Regions from separate parts of the Lactobacillus kullabergensis genome, predicted to be linked through region 1. Evidence: predicted binding sites of a transcription regulator. Region 1 holds the regulator's gene; each other region holds the start of a gene.
The links. The regulator LexA, encoded in region 1, represses DNA repair genes until DNA is damaged. The targets are predictions, from matches to a motif close to CNAACANNTGTTNG.
Positions count from the first base shown of each region.

Region 2: the regulator LexA is predicted to act here: its motif matches at 2,867-2,880, upstream of DKL58_RS01505 (ABC transporter substrate binding protein).
Region 3: the regulator LexA is predicted to act here: its motif matches at 2,065-2,078, upstream of xerS (tyrosine recombinase XerS).

Region 1 is NZ_CP029477.1:1,188,518-1,193,482, forward strand. Features, by position in the region: gene DKL58_RS05595 (ABC transporter ATP-binding protein) at 1-578, opposite strand, end outside; gene DKL58_RS05600 (ABC transporter ATP-binding protein) at 571-2,334, opposite strand; gene DKL58_RS05605 (YneF family protein) at 2,406-2,621, opposite strand; gene DKL58_RS05610 (DUF896 domain-containing protein) at 2,691-2,939, opposite strand; gene lexA (transcriptional repressor LexA) at 3,081-3,704, shown strand; gene DKL58_RS05620 (MerR family transcriptional regulator) at 3,877-4,122, opposite strand; gene DKL58_RS05625 (hypothetical protein) at 4,183-4,482, shown strand; gene DKL58_RS05630 (nucleoside phosphorylase) at 4,708-4,965, opposite strand, start outside.
Region 2 is NZ_CP029477.1:306,869-311,833, forward strand. Features, by position in the region: gene DKL58_RS01495 (ABC transporter permease) at 1-277, opposite strand, end outside; gene DKL58_RS01500 (ABC transporter substrate-binding protein) at 311-1,279, opposite strand; gene DKL58_RS01505 (ABC transporter substrate binding protein) at 1,756-2,679, opposite strand; gene DKL58_RS01510 (1-phosphofructokinase family hexose kinase) at 3,083-4,036, opposite strand; gene DKL58_RS01515 (DeoR/GlpR family DNA-binding transcription regulator) at 4,057-4,800, opposite strand.
Region 3 is NZ_CP029477.1:980,988-985,952, reverse strand. Features, by position in the region: gene DKL58_RS04655 (DegV family protein) at 1-212, shown strand, start outside; gene DKL58_RS04650 (NUDIX hydrolase) at 265-903, shown strand; gene xerS (tyrosine recombinase XerS) at 917-2,005, opposite strand; gene DKL58_RS04640 (helix-turn-helix domain-containing protein) at 3,396-3,755, shown strand; gene DKL58_RS04635 (manganese-dependent inorganic pyrophosphatase) at 3,797-4,726, opposite strand; gene DKL58_RS04630 (LysR family transcriptional regulator) at 4,856-4,965, opposite strand, start outside.

The DNA.
Region 1 (4,965 bases):
ATCACTAAAAGTAAAGGCAAAAAAGCAAGAACTATAAATCCAGCCACTACATTGGTAGAAAACATCGCTACCATAGCCGAAATAATTGAGAAAAATGAAATTACTACACTTGATAATACAGTCAGAAAATTACTCAAAGTCATAGTATCATTTGTTACTCTTGAGACTATTGAACCAGCTGGAGTTTGATCAAAGTAGCGCATTCCTAATGTATGCAACTTTTTATAAAGTTCAGAACGCAAGCCTTCAAGCGATTTTTCTGATCCTAAGGCAAAAAAGTACTCGTAGGTAAATTGCAAAATTCCTTTGACAATGGAACCAAATGCGTACAGAAAACCAGCGAATAAAATTATTTGTGTTGTAACATCAGCTTTACTCAAAAAATTATCTAAAAAATACTGTAAACCATATGGCAGCAGAACGTTGATTACACTTACTAAAAAGGCACCTATACCAGCAATAATCATTTCATTTTTAAAATGCATCACAAACCGCAATAAACGTTTAAAAATGCTAAGTTGCTCTTTTACTGGAATTTCTTGCGACCAGACTGATTGAAATGAATTTTCATCATCCATTGGAGTCACCTACCTTGTCTTCTAATTCTTGTCTTTGCCACATATCTGCATACCAACCATTTAATTTTAGCAACTGGTCATGGGTCCCTCGTTCAACAATCCGACCATTTTTTAGTACTAAAATTAAATCAGCATTCATTACTGATGTAAGTCTATGCGTAGCAATTAATGTTGTTTTTCCCTTACGTTCCTTTCTTAGAGAGCGTAAAATAGCCATTTCAGTCCTTGCATCTACTGCTGACAAAGCATCATCTAAAACTAAGATTTGGCTTTGTTTAAGTAGCGCTCTGGCAATAGACATACGTTGCTTTTGTCCTCCGGAAAGTGAAACGCCATTTTCACCCACCAAAGTATTGTAGCCACCTGGCATCTGTAAAATATCATTGTGCAAATCACTTTTCTTTGCTGCAGAAACAATAGCACTTTCATTACTGTCTGCTTTTGAAAAAGCGATATTTTTTTGGATACTGGTTGAAAATAGGTAATTGTCTTGAGGTACATAAGATATTTGGCGTAATAAAACATTAAGTGGGATCTCTCTGATATCATGTCCATTTAACGTAATGTGACCATCATACTTATCAAATTCCCTAAGTAAAAGCTGTATGATAGTAGTTTTACCAGCTCCTACTTTACCCACAAGACCCAGAGTTTGACCTGTTTTTAACGTAAAGTCGATATTATTTAGCACTTGAACTTTCGGTTCATCTGGATATGCAAAATATTTAACATGATAAATAAGATCTCCAGCAATATCTTTGGCAGATAATTTTTGATCAGCATATTTATCCGTGATTTCAGACTTTTCTTCCAGCAGCTTTTCAATCCGGTCGTAACTTGCGCTTCCACGCTCTAAAATATTAAAAAGATATCCGATCGCAAACATAGGCCAGACCATATTGCCGATATATGCTATAAATGAAACTAACTGGCCAATAGTGAGTGCTTTGTTAAAAACGAGCATCCCACCATAAATAATAGTTATGGTATATGTCAAACCAATTAGAAATGTACCTAATGGATCAAACATAGAATCCCATTTAAAAACTTTTTTATTGATTTTAATAGTGTCATCTATCATTTGGTCAAAAGCAGCAGTATCTTCCCTGCCTTGACCAAATGTCTTCAAAACCTTAATACCTGAAACTGATTCCTGAGTTTTATTATTTAACCTGGAAAAAGCTGCTTGAGACTTATCAAATGCATCATGTAGCCTGTCTCCTAATTTCCATGCTCCCCAAGCCAAAAATGGTAACGGCAGCAGAGCCACAAGTGTTAAACGCCAATCAACAAAAGCAATCATGGCTACCATAGTAGACACACTCATTATTAGTGAGTCTACGAGTGTTAACACGCCTTCACCGGCAACTTCCTGAACGGCTGAAACATCATTTGTAGCATGAGCCATCAAATCACCTGTTCTGTGACGTTGGTAAAAAGTGCGATCCATAGCCATGAATTGACGGAATAGTTTCGATCTTAACTGTAGTTCCAGTTCTGCTGCACCACCCCAAATCTGACTACGCCAAAAATAGCGAAAGCCATACAGCAACAGGGCTGCTAAAACAATTGCCAAAATTAGAAGACCATATTCTTGCCAACTAATATGTCCTTCATCTAATTGATCAGCCATTAGACCTAAGATTCTCGGTGGCACCAAGTTCACAACTGAAGTCAGTGCCAAAAATGTAATACCAATTAGGTAACGCTTTTTTTCTTTTTTAAAAAACCAGCCTAATTTAAAAAATATACCCATTATTCACCTAAAAATTCAGTAAAAAAGCGGAGAGTCTATTCTCCGCCACACTATTTCAATCTAGTAAGTTTTTATTTTTGGTGCTTCATCATGTTCATCACTTGGTTTACCTTCTTAGCTGAAGGCTTTTGGCCCATTTGAGACATCATGGCAACAATCATATCTTCACTGATTGGCGGATTATCCTTAAAATATTTTTTCATATATGCTCTGGCACCATAAAAGCCTCCTACAAGTCCTAATATTAATGCTATAACAATCAGAAAAATCGCTAATCCTAAGTTCATAAAATAATCACCTCAATTTGTCCAATAGGTATATCTTACCTAAAAATACAGTAAAATTAAAGATCAAAGTTAATCTTTTCTTAAACCTTTTTTTCTTTGAGCTTTTTTCGCTATTTCAGAAGTAATTTCTTTGCCATTTTTATCAATTATCACTAAATTCTCTACATCTTGTTTAAAGCCTGCTCTGAAGTTCTTAATAAATTCCAGATGTAATTTCTTTCGTTCTATTTCCTCGTCTTCTGTTAGTCCAACAGATTCCTTTTTATGATAAAGTTCATTTATCCGATTTATTAGTTTTTTCTCAAGATCTTCATTCATTTTTAGCACCTCTCTTAAAAAAGTCTACATTATTATTTGTAATAAAAAAAGTTTAAAATTTTCAGAACGCTTGTTTGTACTATACCAAATTATCTGCTAGAATTAAAAGTATTAAAGACGTTTATAATACTGGAGATAACTATGACTACAAAACAAAACAACAAGCAGTTGCAAATTTTACGCTATATATATGAAACGGTTGAAGACAGGGGCTTTCCTCCAACTGTGCGTGAAATATGTCATGCTGTAGATTTATCTTCCACTTCTACTGTACACGGTCATTTATCAAGGCTTGAAAACAAGGGCTTAATAATAAAGGATGCTACAAAACCAAGAGCATTAGAAATAACCGATGAAGGAAAAAAAGCAATTGGTGTCCAACCAAAAGAAATTCCAGTTGTTGGTGACGTGACTGCTGGTCAACCTATTTTAGCTGTTGAAGATATAGAAGACTATTTCCCTTTGCCTCCTGATTTAGCAAATGATGCTGGCGATCTCTTTATGTTAAGAGTACATGGAGAAAGTATGATTAATGCTGGAATTTTAAACGGAGATAATGTAATTGTCCGCAAACAATCTTCAGCTATTAACGGTGAAATTGTAGTAGCAATGACAGATGAAAATGAAGCAACTGTAAAACGATTTTACAAGGAAAAAGGTCACTATCGTTTACAGCCTGAAAATGATACGATGGCACCGATTATATTGTCAAGCGTCCACATTTTAGGTAAAGTAGTAGGGCTATACCGCAACACTATTATTTAATATTTAACAAAAGAGCTTTATAGCATTATTGGGATAAACAAAAATTATTTTTTACGAGTTTCAATAATGCTTTTTTTCTGCAAAGTTTCTTTTACTTCTGCCAATACTTTTTTCTGCATTTTTAATTTGTTTATTTTTGCAGATATAACGGCGATTTTATCCGTAATTAACTTTAAGTTTTGTGTACGTTGCTTTTCAGTACTACACGACTCATCGTGTAGTTTTTTATGTCCTTTATTTCTTGAAGCGAAAATCCTAAGTCTTGGAACTCTTTAATTGCTTCAAAAATATCAGTTTCGTTTTCAGTAAACCAATAGTTTCTTCCCTTACGACCAGGATTTAATAAGTTTAAATAGATATAATGTCTAACTGTATCAGGTGTAGTATTTTCCTTTTGAATAAATTCTTTCAAATACATAATTATCTCCTTGACATAGCGTCGACCCCAAATGCTTAAATTTTAGCAGGAGGTATAAAAATGTCATATCTAACAATCTGTTTAACTATTATATATGGTGTTCTCATGATTAGCGCCAGCTTTTCATCTTTTACTAGTTTGCCAATTTGGCTAATCATGATCAACGTCTTGTCCGCATTAGGCATTATTGCCGGAAGTTTTCTAAAAAAACCACTTTTAACTACTATATTTCTAGTAGCAGTTTTACTTACCGCTCTAGCAAATGGTATTTTTCTTTACGGACAGATCACTTGGTCTCACTGGCTTATTAGACTAATTTTGACTATTATTTTGATTTGCTTGAACTTTAAGTATTTTTAGATATTTATCTAGCAAAATTCCTGTTAGCAGTCAAGCGTAACGTCTCAAAATACTGTCATAATGGCAAGAAATTGACTTTCCACAACTAATGCTTTAAATCAATTCACAATCTTTATATTGAAATTATACTTAAAAATGCTGTTTCTAAAGCCTTTATGTTATTTGTTTGTGAATAATAACGCTGTTTCACTTAGGTTCCACAGCAGTAATTTTTCACAAACTTGGTTAAATTTTACTAATGATATTGGCAGCTAAATTAATTGCTGCTTCATGAGCATCCCTACCCCAGCCTCTGTCATCATGATTTTCTAAATCTTTAAGTGAATCGGCTGTAAATAATATTTGTGCAAAATCTGCCTCTCTGAATTGTGCACACGCAGCCATTGCTGCACATTCCATCTCTACACAAGAGGCTCCCAACTCTTTAGCCTGCTTTACTTTCTTGACAGTTTCCCTAAAGAAGCCATCAGTTGTCCAGGTAGT
Region 2 (4,965 bases), 880 kb from region 1:
CTGCTAGTAAGGAAGGAATACGCAATTTGGTGTTCAAAATACCAGTAACTAAGCCAGCAATCAAACCGCCAACAAATGCGGCAATTGTTGCTAAAACAGGATTAATTCCCTTAATAATACACATCGTTGCAACGGCTCCCCCTAACGGAAAGCTGCCTTCAGCTGTCATGTCGGCTAGATCTAATATCCGAAAAGTTAAGTAAACACCGATTGCCATTAATGACCAAAGTAATCCTTGAGAAGTAGATGAAAGTAATAACTCCCAAAATGTATTCAACATAACTATTGATTCACGCTGCCTTTCTTTAATTTACTTAGGTGCTTTAATTGAAGCAGGATCAATTCCAAGTGCCTTTGCCATTTTCTTGTTAACCACCAATTTCAAATCAGTTGCCCTTTCAACAGGCATATCTTTAGGTTTAGCTTTACCGTCTAAAATTTTAGCAGCCATTTTACCGGTTTGTTTACCAAGCGCCTCATAATCTATTCCAATTGAAGCCAAGCCACCAGTTTTAACCTGGTCAGTTGAACCGGCTACCAGTGGGATTTTCTTTTCCTTAACAACTTTACCAATAATTGAAGAAGCAGAAGCAAATGTGTTGTCTGTTGGTACGTAAATTCCTTGTACTTTTCCGGCTAAAGTTTCAGTTACTTGCTGGACATCATTAGTAGTATTGGCCGTCTTAATTAAAACTTTAACGCCGGCTTTTTTAAGTGCTTTGACAGCTAGATCCGCTTGAATTTTAGAATTGGCCTCACCGGCATTGTACATGATGCCAATTGTTTTAGCTTTAGGCACTATTGATAATAACAATTTTATTTGTTTATCAATTGAAACCATGTCAGTAGTTCCAGTAACATTTCTGCCAGGTTTTGCATCTGAATTTACTAATTTAGCAGCTTTTAGATCAGTCACTGCAGTTACTACAATAGGAATATCTTGGGTTGCATTAGCTACGCTTTGCGCTGCTGGTGTGGCAATTCCTAAAATTAAATCTGATTTTTCATTGACTAGTTTTTCACTCATACTTTTCAGATTGTCTTGGCTATTTTGGGCATTTTGATAATCAATTTTTAGATTCTTGCCTTCAACGTAGCCATTCTCTTTCAAGCCTTCTTTGAAACCTTTGTTAGCCTCATCTAATGAGGGATGCTGTACTACTTGCAATATACCCACATGCTTGACAGTTGCTGTACTTCCTGATTTCTTGTTGCTGCAGCCACTAAGCAGCAACAGACTAGTTAAAGCCATTCCCATAATAATTTTCTTGATTCGCATTTTCGTTCCTCCGTAATACTGCTGACCGTAAAAAAATATCCACTTATTTCTAAGTGGATATACAAGAATTATTAGTAATAATCATTTGTGATTAGCCACTTAGAAAGTTATGTGGCTAACCGCAATTAAAGGACTTTAGCCATCATAGATAAATTCAAAACTTGAGTCTGGTTTGAATTCATCTAGATGAACCCAAACCTTATCTAAAATAGCTAAAGTAATAACGGTTATTCAGTTGTGAGACTCGTATTAAATTATATTTCATAAAACTTTACCTCCAACCTTAATGAGAAGATTATAAAAAATAAAGAAGAAAAAGTCAAGAAATAATAAATTTAGCTTGTAAAAATAATAATAATTATGATCACTTAAAGCAAAGGCTAAATAAAAAGGTCACCCATTTGAAATAAGCAACAAAGCTTTTCACTTTTGCTTTTTATTTCACTGTTCAGTGGCCTTTTTATATCAACTTAAAATTATTTGGGTGCTTTAATTGATTTAGGATCAATTCCCAGTGCTTTAGCCATACTCTTGTTAACAACTAATTTCATATCATGTGCTCTTTCAACCGGCATGTTAGCTGGCTTTGCTTTTCCAGATAAGATTTTAGCAGCCATTTTGCCAGTTTGTTCTCCTAATAATTCGTAATCAATTCCGATTGAGGCCAAACCACCTGTTCTAACTTGATCGACGGAACTTGCTACCAGGGGAACTTTCTTTTCTTTGACTACTTTTCCAACTACAGAAGCAGCTGAATCGAAAGTATTGTCAGTAGGAACGAATATACCGTCAACTTTAGAGGCAAGCGTTTCAGTTACTTGCTGGACATCATTAGTTGTGTTTGCAGTTTTAATCAAAACTTTCACTCCTGCTTTTTTCAGTGCCGCCGTAGCTAAATCGGCCTGTATTTTAGAGTTTGATTCACCGGCATTGTACATAATGCCCACAGTTTTTGCCTTGGGTACGATTGATAGCAATAATTTAATTTGTCTTTTAATAGAAACCATGTCTGTTGTTCCCGTAATGTTTCTGCCAGGTTTAGCATCTGAATCAACTAACTTGGCTGCTTTTAAGTCAGTTACAGCAGTAACAACAGTTGGTATTTTTTGGGTCGCATTGGCAACGCTCTGTGCTGCCGGAGTGGCAATGCCCAAAATCAAATCAGATTTTTCATTAACCAATTTTTCACTCATACTTTTCAGATTGTCTTGATTGTTTTGCGCATTCTGGTAGTCAATTTTAAGATTTTTACCTTCAACAAAACCACTTTCTTTTAGTCCCTTTTTAAAACCTTTGTATGCCTTATCTAAAGAAGGGTGCTGCACTACTTGTAAAACACCAACATGTTTAACCTCGGGCGCCTTGCTGGCTTTTTTGCTGCTGCACCCTCCCAATGCCATTAATCCGACAATACTAATTCCTGTGATCAATTTCTTAAAACGCATTTTCTGCCTCCATAAAAATACCCACTTACTTCTAAGTGGGTGCACAAAAATTAAATTGCCAAAAACGATTGGATGTGGTCAGCCACTTAGAAAGCTATGTGGCTAACCAAACTAAAAGAGCCTTAGCCATCATAGATAAATTCAAACTTGTGTTTGGTTTGAATTCACCTAGATGAACCCAAACTCCTATCTATAGTAGCTAAGATAATAACGATTATTTAGTTGATTTTCTTTTTGACTAAATTGAGTCATTATCCTTACCTCCAACTTCAATAACCGAATTATAAAAAAATAAGAAATTAAAGTCAAGACTTAATTTTATTGTTAGTGCTAATTAAGTGGGGTGAGAAAAAGTGTGTTAATCAACAATTCGCTCAATTTTAATAGTTTTGATAACTTCCAGAACTTTGCTGAGCTGAACAAAACCAGTTTTGGTTTCCATTGCGTTAGCAGTTCCAGATGCAATCGCCCACTTGATGGCTTCTTTAAAATCATAGTTTTTGCCTAAGGCATATAAAAGGCCACCAACAAGTGAATCTCCTGATCCTTCGGTATTAACTACTTTTACTGGTTTTAATTTAATACTGTAAAAATCATGTTCATGCTTGAAAAGCGCCCCCTTTTCTCCTAAAGAAACAATTATGTTTGGAATTTTTTTCAGTTTACTTTTTAATATCTCTTCTTTGATTAAGCTGTAATCCTTAGTAACAGGAAAAGATAATAACTCTGCTACTTCTGTTTCATTAGGTTTTATGAAGTCTGGTAAATAGTGACTGTTTAATACCTCAGCTAAGGCCTCTCCGGAAGTATCTAGCACAATTTTAATGTCTGGGTTAAGGTCATGAACTTTGGCAATTATTTGGGGATAAAAATTATGAATCTCACTAGGAGGAAGGCTACCATTTAGAGAAATTGCCGCAACTTTATTTTTAGTAATTAATTGTTTGATAGTTTCTTGCAACTGGTTGAAATATTCGAGTGGAATATGATCTCCGTATTCATTTATTTCCGTTTTTTCACCGTCATTTTGAATTATAGTGTAGCAATTTCTTGTGTTACCGTTAGTTTCAATAAAGTTACATTTATACTGGTCATTTTTAGCTTGTTCTAAAATATATTTACCATTTGAACCGGCTAAAAATCCTGTAGCTACAGTTTTGGCTCCAAGGTTGGCAGAGACTCTTGCAGCATTAATGCCTTTGCCTCCAACCATTTTTTTGATCAGTTGAACTCTATTTAATTGTCCTACTTCCAATTGTTTTAATTCGTATAAACGATCTACTGAGGGATTAACTGTAACTGTAATTTCCATTTTTATTCCTAATCTATAAGTTAATGTATGATTTTAATATATTTTGAGTATTTTTTAACATCATCTGGAGAAACTTTTGGATCCGTAACCAGAAGATCAAACTTATCGAGATCACGAAACGTGATGATATCAGAATGATTTAGTTTGGTATGATCGGCTACTATGAAAGATTTTTTTGCGTGAGCAATTGCTATGTTTTGAATATTTCCTTCAGGTATTGTGCTGGTAGTTACACTATTATCACTGATCCCGTTAGTTGAGCATAATGCATAATCAAAATTTAAGCCTTCAAAGATGTTTTCAGCTTTTTCGCCTAAAAATTCTTCTGTGTTCCTATGTAGTTCTCCACCTGTCAAAAATAAGCGGCATTTACTTTTATTAATTTCGTTAAATGCAGGCAAACTATTGGTTACAAAAGTAAGATTTTTAGATAACAGTAAAGGCACAGACATTAGTAATGTCGTTCCGGCACCTAAAAAAATTGTTGAATTATTAGTAATCTTATTTGCTAATAATTTAGCAATTTCTTTTTTTTCAATAATATTTTTTTGTAACTTTTCATTTGTAGTTGACTCGGGTTGGTAATTGCTCTGAGCACCACCATATATTCTAGTGATTTTGCCTTGCTCTTCTAGCCTTTTTAAATCACGTCTTATAGTCATTGAAGAAACATCTAGGCTTTTGGCAATATCAACAGTCGTCATAAAACCAGTTTTACGTAACAGGATGTTTATCTCTGTTAATCTTTTTTCTTGTAAACTCAAAAAATCACTTCTTTTAAATAATTTTATCACCATTTTAGTAATATATCAAACACATATTAACATATTAAGTTTAACTATGTTTAAGTTTGTTATATTTAGGTTGACATTGTTAAAGATGCGTATTATATTGAAACCGTATACAAATATAACATTTAGCAAATTTAC
Region 3 (4,965 bases), 210 kb from region 1:
AATTGCCTTATAAAGATAAAATCAAGCTCTTTATTATTGATTCCAATGATAGCAGTCAGGTAGACGAAGCTAAAGCATTTTTAACAGAAAAATTTCCAGAGCAAAACATTTCCGTTACGAAATTTAGCCCTGTTATTGCCACGCATCTAGGAGAAAAGTCTTTTGCAATTGGTTGGATGATTGACATTGATAAAATAGATTTGACTAAATAAAAGCAACTTTTTGTAAGATTGCTTTTTTTGTTACAGAAATGTGAAGATACGTATGAAAAAGCAAATGGATCAAATAACAAAATGGGCTGTAGAGTTACAGAGTATTGCTCAAAACGGTATAGAATATGGTTATGATCGTTTTGATAGGGAGCGATACGAACAAGTAAGAAAAATTGCCACCGAAATGATGGCAGCAAAAACTGGACTATCAATAAATGTTGTTAAAGGCTTGTTTAGTAATGATGATGGGTACCAGACACCTAAAGTTTCTACTAGAGCTGCAATTTTCAATAAACAAAAAATCTTACTGGTTAAAGAAACTACAGATAATTTATGGTCAATGCCTGGTGGTTGGTGTGAACCTAACATAACCGTTAAAGAAAACTGTATAAAAGAAGCCGAAGAAGAATCCGGGCATAAAATTGAAGTTAAACAAATTATTGCAGTGAACAATCATTCAACTAATATTTATGATAAAGAGCGAATTGAAAGACCTATCAATGTTTGTAACGTCATCTTTTTGTGTAAAGACTTGGGTGGAAAGTTTTCAAAGAATACCGAAACTGATAAATGTTCATTTTTCGAACTTGATAATTTACCACCTTTATCATTGCCACGAAATTCTTTAGCAGAGATAAAAATGTGTTTTGAAGCGAATCAAAGTCCTAACTGGCAAACAAAATTTGAATAAAAAAGGCTTTGTATTAAGCCCCTTTGTGATCACTATTCTTTTTATCTGTTTTTGAAATCTCATTTAAAGCAGCACGCTGCTTTTTTTGATCAACATGAGTATATAAATCGGTTGCTGAGGTTCCTTTTTGGCCCAGTTGCTGAGCTACCAGCACTTGGTCTTTGGTTACCCCATATAGTTCAGAGGCCACTGTGTGACGTAATTTATGAGGAGTGAGCGGGTGTCCAAAAGCAGCTGAATATTTATTAACCATTTTCTCGATAGCGCTCGTGGTGATCCGACGTGTTTTATTATGCCAGCGAGTCAGGAAAAATGCTGAATCGCTTTTGACTGCCAAATAGCGTTGTTTTCTTATTTTCTTATACTCTCTAATGTAAATCAACGTCCATTCAGCAATTGGTACGCTGTCTCGCTGGCCACCTTTGCGGGTTACGTCCAACGTAGCCTTTTTAAAATTAATGTCTGGCAGATCTATTCCTGCGCACTCAGAAACTCTGATTCCAGTTCCTAAAATTAAAGCAATAATTGCCATATCGCGTTCTTTATTTGCTTTAAAAGCTGGTAACGCATGCTTATTGCATTTAAATTCATAATTATTTTCAATAAAATCCAAAAACTGGTATTTTAATTTTCCTGTGTACATGTGCGATTCAAGAACATGGGCCCGATAGTTTAAAGTTTTTGTGTTATTAAGAGAATCAATTTTGAGCATAACATTGCGTTCAAAGTACGGTTTGCCATTTATATTGTCAGCAGTAATGGTTAAAAACTTGAAAAGAGATCTCAAGGCATTAATAGACCGATTTATTGTTGTAGGCGAATTCAAGTTGCCTTGCTTATTTTTAGTATGACCTAAATAATTAATGTAAAGCATGATGTCATTGCGTTGCAGGTGAGCTAAAGTTTGAGTTTCAATACTTTTGTTATTTTCAGCCTTTGAAATGCCTTCATGACGGAGCCAGTCAAAAAATCTTCTTATTTCTGTTAGATACTGATAGGATGTAGCTAAAGAGTGACTTGTGCCAAAATTGTATTCTTTAACAAAATCAGGCATTTTATTTAATTCTTCATCAATTAGATCTAAATATTTCTTTGTTTCCACGTAATAAATTTCTCCTAGCTTAATTTAATAAGTTACATGCTTTATTATAAAACAAAACTAGAATGTATGTTTGTGTCGTGTATACTTATTATGGGATAGAGGAGAGGGAAAGGCGAAAATTACATTTAATGAAACAAAATACTGCTTTGATATTTTAGGATAAATCTTTTAAAAAGTTTGAAATAGAAATTTCGACTTTAATTGAAACTTATCTAAAAAGATGATATTCAGTTTTGCTAAAAATCAACCAACTAATACAAAAAAGTTGAACTTGTTTCTTAATTTAATACCTTTCATTAAAATTATAGTTTTAATGAAAGCAACTAAAAAATTGTTTAATATCAAACACATATTTTAAACTAAAAAATTATGCGAGCAGACTTTTTATACTTAAAATTGAAATTTTGACCATTATTACTCAACTATTATCAAAACTATTCGTATATGACTTCATAAAAAAATATTAGTGTGACTTTTTAGCTTTCAGTATTATTAACAAAACAACTCAAACTTTGATCAATAAAAAGTTCAAGTCGTTTCAAAGGAGGCTTAATGACAATTCAATGTACAACTGATCAAATTATGCATTGATTTTGATTTTAACGAGCTCTCAATTGACCTGTAACAATCTCAAAACAAAATTGTTTTTGTGTATGGCAAATCTAGTCTCAATCTCATAAGCTCTCTTTTAATTTTTTAATTTACTTTACATAATATATATTATACGAAGTTATATCAATAAAAGCAGCTACATTTGACTCCACTCTATCTTCACCAAAGTATATCTAATTTATTGAATTAAATTAGTAATTGGAGAACTAACTTTTTATTTTTGTTGTCATTAAATTTGCTTTTGAATAAATTTTTTATTGTATAAAAAATCCATAATTTTAGAAAGAAAAGTTTTATTTTACTTTATACAAAATAAAACTTATTGTTTGTGAAATTTGTAAATTAAATAATTACTAAACCCTTTTTATCATATCCAATATTAATTGATTTATTTAAAGTTTTTATGTTATAAGTGTAAAAATATAAATAAAAGCGCTTTCTACAATTGATAAATATATAAAAACAATTGGATTTTGTTTTTTCACTTAAGCGCTTTTCTACTTGCCCCTCTAGCAAGCGAATGCACGCTTTGATATAATATTTGCCACTCTTTCCTTTTTCACTTTAAGTTTAATTAATTGGTGCTTTTTTATTTTATTTTTCCAAAAAATAGCTTACAATACTATGTGGGGTATAGTTTAAAACATTTAGTTTGAGTATAATTTTGCCAAAAGCAAGTGTTTTATTCATTATTATTTTTGTTTTATTGTTCAATTCTATAATTAATCTGTTATTATAGAATATGGAATTATTTTTTTGAAAGGGTTGAATTTATTCCATGAGTATAAATTTAGGAAAAGAAATATGCCGTAGGCGGCGCGAACAAAAGTTGACCCAGGAGGATCTTGCTGAATTAAGTGACTTATCGGTTAACTTTATTTCTCGTTTGGAAAGAACAAAGAATCAAAACATCAGTATTCAAAAGCTTGACTCAATTGCCAGAGCTTTAAATACAACTACACCAGATATTATCATGAATGCTTACCGCTTTAAAGAAGTTAAGGTAGAAAATCACCAAGATAATACTCCTGTATTTATTAAGAAGGTTCTTAATGAACTTAGAAAAATGTCACCTGACAAAGCTGAAAGAGTATGTAAATCATTCATTATTTTGGCTAAGGAAATTAACAAAGATTAAAAAAAGCACGAAATAGATTTAACTATTTCGTGCTTTTTAAATTACTTAAATGCTTCAGTTAATGGTGGAACAACCTGTTTCTTCCTTGAAACAACACCTGGTAAACTGATTTCTGAATCTTTAACTTCTCCAAATGCCTTTTCAAATGAAGCCAAAGCTTCGTCTGAACCTATAACTAATGCAGTTGAGTCTGAATCAAGTACATTAGTTATAAGTAGCATAAACAAATCATAGCCCTTTGAATTTGCTGAATCTTTCATAGTTTTCAGGAAGGCTTCTTTGCGCTCTAATGCTTCTGGCAAGTCAACCACATTAATTTGAGCTACTCGTACATTTTTGCCATTTAATTCAAATGATTTGGCATCTAAATCGATTAGTTCTTCTTCTGATTTACTTGCTATATTAGTTCCGGCTTTTAATTCTTCCAAGCCATATTTTTCGTAACCTACACCAGCAATTTCGGCAAGTTCTTTAACGGCTTTTTTATCTCTGTCGGTAGTTGTTGGTGATTTTAGCAATAATGTGTCAGAAATAATGGCGGAAAGCATAATACCGGCGATATTCTTGGGAATTTCCACTTTAAAATGCTTATAGAGACCAAACATAATTGTACTAGTACAACCTACCGGTTCAGCAAGATAAAATAAAGGCATACTAGTGTTGAAATTCATAATTCTGTGGTGATCAACAACATGAGTTACAGTAACCTGATCAATGTCTGATACACTTTGCTGTGGTTCATTATGATCAACAAGCATTACTTCTTTAACTTCATTTGCTGCTGTTTTGATCACTCTTGGCGCTTTAAAACCAAACTTCTTTAATGCAAAAGCTGTTTCATCATTAGGTTCGCCTAAAGCAACCGCCTCTGTGTTGTAACCCAGCTTATTCTGCAAATATGAATAAGCTATCGCTGTCCCAATTGCATCTGTGTCAGGATTTTGGTGACCAAAGACCAATTCTTTTTCCATTAGATTTCCTCTTTTTCTTTTTAAAATTTTACTTATATAATTAGTTTACCTAATAAAGGCTATTCTTGACAGAACAAATTATAAATTTTTGTCTGACAGCAAAAGAACTTACAAGATTATGTGGCAACATCAGTCTTCCAAAAACTTTTTAAATTCTTTCAAAAAGTTTTGTATACGTGGAACTTCTTTTTTACCCTTTCGATAAATAAGTGAAATTGTGAACTTTTTAATGCCTTTTA